Linked DNA regions of Bacillus pumilus. The protein of the gene in region 2 interacts with the protein of the main gene of each other region in a pairwise test. Links are inferred from orthologs where the notes say so. Each region holds a gene or a part of one and is shown on either strand. Other genes may lie near its edges.

Evidence for each region. Proteins that work in one complex are often made in the same cells at the same time.
Region 1: the proteins of GPS65_RS06030 (region 2) and recJ interact in binary tests that used the Escherichia coli proteins (3 or more experiments, as listed by UniProt). The link is inferred for Bacillus pumilus from one-to-one orthologs.

The regions. Positions count from the first base shown.
Region 1 is NZ_CP047089.1:1,595,122-1,598,191, reverse strand. Bases 79-3,070 are described here. They hold recJ (single-stranded-DNA-specific exonuclease RecJ), read right to left. Parts: upstream 2,741-3,070; coding sequence 416-2,740; downstream 79-415. Other genes in these bases: GPS65_RS07735 (LapA family protein), read right to left, coding at 2,822-3,070; GPS65_RS07745 (adenine phosphoribosyltransferase), read right to left, coding at 79-392. Also shown: more of GPS65_RS07745, read right to left, coding at 1-78. UniProt on the Escherichia coli protein: Single-stranded-DNA-specific exonuclease.
Region 2 is NZ_CP047089.1:1,252,808-1,255,861, forward strand. What follows is about bases 77-3,052. They hold GPS65_RS06030 (DNA topoisomerase III), read left to right. Parts: upstream 77-459; coding sequence 460-2,646; downstream 2,647-3,052. Other genes in these bases: GPS65_RS06025 (tartrate dehydrogenase), read left to right, coding at 77-387; GPS65_RS06035 (glycosyl hydrolase family 8), read left to right, coding at 2,844-3,052. Also shown: more of GPS65_RS06025, read left to right, coding at 1-76; more of GPS65_RS06035, read left to right, coding at 3,053-3,054.

The DNA of each region.
Region 1 (3,070 bases), 340 kb from region 2 along the record:
ATGGACGCTTCAATTGTTCCACCAGTCGCAAGTAAGTCATCTGTGATCAATACACGCTGACCAGGACGAATCGCATCTTTATGAATCGTTAATACATCTTTCCCATATTCTAAGCCGTATTCGACTTTAACGACTTCACGAGGAAGCTTTCCTTCTTTACGAACCGGTGCAAAACCTACACCAAGTGCGTATGCTACAGGGCAGCCAATAATGAATCCACGCGCTTCAGGTCCAACGATGAGATCAATGTCTCTTTCTTTCGCGTATTCAACGATTTGATCCGTTGCATAACGGTACACTTCGCCTTTATCCATTAACGTTGTAATATCTTTAAATTGTACACCTTCCTTTGGGTAGTCAGGTACAACTGTCACATATTGTTTTAAATCCATCTTTTCCTTTTCCTCCTCGTACGTCAAAGCACAGGTGAGACTTCGCTCATCATGCTATTCAGCCATTCCTTCAGCTCTTTGGCTGAGGAATATGTTAGTGTTTGATCGAGTTCCATCAATCGTTGTTTTGCTGTATAGGATGCTGATGCCGTTAAATCTTTTTTAGGGGCATCACGTACTATTGACAGCACACCATTCTCTATTTTAACAAAACCGAGTTCAAAAAACACCTTTGTCATAAAAATCATTGTATCTTTTGTCCAGCCTCTATGTTTCGCAAGCTCCATCCCTTGTTCCTTGAGAGGGAAACTTCCTCGTTTCAACAAGAATCCATACAACCATTTGAATTGATCGCGGCTAGGGAAAGAGGACATGAAATGATCTTCTTTTCTTTGGAAAACCGTATACACTCTCGCTGGCTTTTGATTTTCTAACAGCTGCCTTAGCAAGTGTTCATCTGCAGGTACATCTGCAAAAACGACATACTTGCCTTCTACATCGAATGTTGAAACATTTTCTGCATGAACATGATGAATCGGGATATTGACTTCCTGTTTTGTATCTTCGTCAAAACAGACCACCACATATTTTTCTGGGTCAAGCGTGAAGATGGTTTTTTCCCAATCATTTTTGCCGCGCAAATCAAACAGTTGCCATTCATCTACTCGGGCATCTTTCAGCATGAGCTGAGGTTTCTTCCGGTTATTCCATTCATTAATGGACATTTCACCAATGACGGAAATGCGGCTACCTGTGACAACTTCTTCTTTTAATTGACCTTGATGAAAACCGACACAGTCAAGCAGCTTATCTTCATCTTTCAGAGACATTTTAATATGATTCTGATTTGCTCCAATTGTTCGGATTTCTTCAAGTCTCGCATCTTCAATCATAATGAACGGCTTTGGGTTTTGCATGCCAAATGGTGACAGCATCCCCATTTCTTCAATCGCTTCAACCGTCAATTCGTCTACTTTACATACGGCATCGACCCGCTGAATCGGAATAAAATCTTCCTCTGTCAACGTTTCATTCGCATATTGATTTAATCTTTCCCTTAGTAAAGGTACATCATCCGCTCGAAGTGTCATACCCGCAGCCATCGGGTGCCCGCCGAAATGCGGCAGAATGTCGCGGCATTTGCTTAAATGGAAAAATAGATCGAAGCCAGGAATACTCCGCGCTGATCCTTTTGCCATTTGCGTCTCCTCATCTATTCCAAGCACAATCGCCGGACGAGAAAATGTATCCGTCAATTTAGAAGCAACAATTCCGACAACACCCGGATTCCAGCCCGCTTTCGCTACAACAATCGCAGACTGGTCATCACCTGTCTCTTCCACCATTTGAATGGCTTCTTCTGTAATCGTACTCACAATTTTTTGACGTTCTTTATTCAGTTCTTGTACAAAACGAGCGAGTTCTTCTGCCTCATCCTTATCTTCTGTCATGAGAAGATGGACAGCTGGATCTGCCTGTTCAATTCGTCCAACAGCATTTAGCCTTGGCGCAATTTGAAAGCCGACCGTTTCCTCATTTGCTTCTTCAAGAGTAGCGCCCGCTTCTTTCAATAACGCCTTCAGCCCTAGCCTATTCGACTGCCGAAGCTGCATAAGCCCTTTTTTAGCGAGCCATCTATTTTCATCATGAAGGGGCACAAGATCCGCAATTGTCCCAATTGCTGCAAGATCTAACAGCTGAGTTGGCAGCTTTCCAAGAAGTGCATGCGCCACTTTAAACGCCACACCTACACCGGCAAGTTCTTTAAAAGGATACTCACAACCTGGCTGCTTAGGATGGACAATCGCAAGTGCCTCAGGCAGCTCCTCACTTGGTTCATGGTGATCTGTAATGATCAGGTCTAATCCTATTTCTTTTGCAATACGTGCTTCATTTACAGCTGCAATGCCTGTATCGACCGTGATGACAAGCGATGCGCCTTGCTCTTTGATATATCGAAAAGCCTGTTCATTAGGCCCGTAGCCTTCTTTAAATCGATCTGGAATATAAAAGTCTACTTTCGCAGACAACTCTTTTAATGTATGTAAAAGCACAGACGTACTTGTCACACCATCCGCATCATAGTCTCCGAAGATCACAATCGATTCCTGCTCTTCGATCGCTTTGTTGATGCGCTCTACTGCTTCTTTCATTCCTTTTAATAGAAATGGATCATGGAATTCGGCTTTTTGATCAAATAAAAAAGACCTCGCTTCTTCTACTTCTTCGAGTCCTCTTTTTACAAGAAGCGATGCAGTCAGCGCTGAAATATTCAGATTTTCAGAGAGTGATTTCACTTTTTCTTCGCTTGGATGTTCATATTCCCAGCGCATTTTGGATAATAACATAAATTCACCCCTCAACCACACTATTATACTAGAGTGGCCTGAGGGGTTTCAATTTTTATTTTATGAAATTGTGCTGGAAGATTATTTTTCCTTCCGATCAAATGATGCTGGCTGTTCTTTTAAAGGCGTCACATTCGGTTTCTTTTGAACGTCTTTGTCGATCTTTTTATTCGAAACAACAGGTGCAGGTGCGGCTGCACGCTCAGCTTTTAAAGCCTTTAATTCACGTTTTAGTTTCACAATTTGGAAAATCCCTGCAAAAGCCACAATGAGTCCGCCCATGAGCACAGAACCAATAATGACAAGGATTAGCGGCCATTCAGCCGATCC
Region 2 (3,054 bases):
TTCTTTGTCACGAGACCTGAGAAATTTGATGTCATTGTGGCCAGTAATTTGTTTGGTGATATTTTGACGGATCTTGGGGCAGCCATTATGGGGAGTATTGGTGTAGCGCCTGCCGCCAACATCAATGTGAATGGCAAATACCCATCCATGTTTGAGCCTGTACACGGATCAGCTCCAGACATTGCGGGAAAAGGAATTGCTAACCCGATCGGCCAAATCTGGACGGCTAAACTCATGCTGGATCATTTCGGAGAGGAAGAACTGGGCACTCATCTGCTCGAAACCATCGAATCAGTTACAGCAGACGGCTTTTTAACAGCAGACATCGGCGGCGCCTATCAAACGCAAGAAGTCACAAACGAAATCATCAAACGATTGAAGAAATAATCCGTCATTAGAACCGCATCTCCACGTCTGCTATAATAAAAGGATGGATAGAAGAAAGAGATGTGAAATCTAGTGTCAAAAACAGTTGTATTAGCAGAGAAACCTTCGGTCGGACGTGATCTTGCACGTGTGCTGAAGTGTCATAAAAAAGGAAATGGCTTTTTAGAAGGAGATCAATACATTGTGACATGGGCGCTTGGCCATTTGGTCACACTGGCTGATCCAGAAGGCTACGGAAAAGAATTTCAATCCTGGCGTTTAGAGGATTTACCAATCATTCCTGAACCGCTGAAACTTGTGGTGATGAAGAAGACAGGGAAACAATTTCAAGCAGTGAAAGCACAGCTTGCGAGAAAAGATGTCAAAGACATTGTCATCGCAACAGATGCTGGACGTGAAGGAGAGCTTGTCGCACGATGGATTCTTGAAAAAGCCCATGTGAAAAAGCCTTTAAAACGACTATGGATTTCATCTGTCACGGACAAAGCCATTCAAGAAGGCTTCAAACGTTTAAAAGACGGCAAAGAATATGATAACTTGTATCGCTCAGCCGTTGCGCGCGCAGAGGCAGACTGGATTGTCGGCATCAACGCAACAAGAGCGCTGACAACCAAATTCAATGCACAGCTTTCCTGTGGACGGGTGCAAACACCAACGATCGCCATGATATTCAAACGAGAAGAAGACATTCAGCAATTTCAGCCGAAGCCGTTCTATGGATTGACTGCACAAGTAGATGGACTAACGTTGACCTGGCAGGATGCCAAAACAAAGCAAAACCGGACATTCCAAGAGAATGTGATCAAAGAGCGTTTGGCAGCCTGCAAAGGCAAACCAGCAGTGGTTGATGCGTTGAAAAAAACAGCGAAAAAAGCGTTCGCGCCGGGACTGTACGATCTGACTGAATTGCAGCGTGATGCACATAAACGCTATGGCTTCTCAGCCAAAGAAACATTATCTACGCTTCAGCGATTGTATGAGCAGCATAAGCTCGTCACATATCCGCGTACAGATTCACGATTTATTTCAGCGGATATCGTTCCTACATTAAAAGATCGTTTAAAAGGAATGAACGTCAGACCGTATGCGCAGCATGTGAACCGGATTTTACAGTCAGGTGTAAAAGCGCACAAAGGCTTCGTCAATGATGCCAAAGTGTCAGATCACCATGCGATCATTCCAACCGAGGAAGAGCTATATCCAGGAGTACTAAGCGATAAAGAGCGTAAATTATATGACCTCATTGCCAAACGATTCCTTGCTGTACTCATGAATCCTTTCGAGTATGAAGAAACAACGGTCATCACCAAAATAGGCAGTGAAACATTCACAGCAAAAGGGAAAACTGTGCAAGCAGCTGGCTGGAAAGCCGTGTACGATGACTCGTATGAAGAAGAGGAATCAGCCGAGGCAGATCAACATTTGCCGCTGCTTTCAGAAGGACAGTCACTAGACGTACGACAGCTGAAAGAAACAAGAGGAGAAACGAAACCTCCTGCACGTTTTAATGAAGCGACCTTATTATCTGCTATGGAAAACCCAGCGGCATTTATGCAGAACGAGGAAAAGGACTTAGTGAAAACCCTTGGTGAAACAGGTGGTCTAGGAACAGTAGCAACAAGAGCGGATATTATTGAAAAGCTGTTCAATAGCTTCTTAATCGAGAAAAAGGGCAAAGACATTTTCATCACCTCGAAAGGAAAGCAGTTGCTCTCGTTAGTGCCTGAGGACTTAAAGTCTCCTGCTTTAACAGCAGAATGGGAGCAAAAGCTTTCTAAAATCGCCAAAGGACAATTGAAGGCTTCTCAATTCATGAGTGAAATGAAATCGTATGCCAAACAAGCCGTATCTGAAATCAAACAGACGAACCAGACCTTTAAGCATGATAATGTCACTGGTACCCATTGTCCAGACTGCGGTAAACTCATGCTGAAAGTGAATGGAAAACATGGCACAATGCTTGTCTGTCAGGACAGGGAATGCGGCCATCGTAAAAATGTGGCAAAGAAAACAAACGCACGCTGCCCAAACTGTCATAAAAAGCTCGAGCTGCGCGGAGAAGGCGATGGCAAAATCTTTGCTTGTGTATGCGGCCATAGAGAAAAGCTGTCTGTCTTCGAAAAACGCAAATCTCAATCCAATCAAAAGAAAGCCAGTAAGCACGATGTGTCTAAATATATGAAGAAACAAAAGAAAGTGGAAGAACCCATTAATAACGCACTTGCTGAACAATTAAAGAAATTAAAATTAGATCAATAGTTCTATATAAACCCATGCGGAAACGCATGGGTTTTTCAATGTTATCAAGCATATTGACATGTTGTTTTTCTGAAAATGGGAATAAATATGCGAAAAGACTCGTAATTTGGTATAAAATATTTATTTAAATTTAAACAAAAACGCTCTATAATAAATCGTTAGATGTTTAGAGAACGGGGAGTTGAAAGGGGACACGAATGCATACACGCATATATCGTACAGCAATTTTTTTACTCATTGTTATTTTACTAGGCGGATGTACCTGGAGGCAGCAGAAAGAATCAGCTGATCCAGTATCACCTCAGCCCGTTTTACCTGGAGAATATTTCATCACTCACCACTTAATGACAGATCAAGGTTTGATTCGTACCTCCTTTGCAGAGGAGCATATTTACTTATCTGAATCAC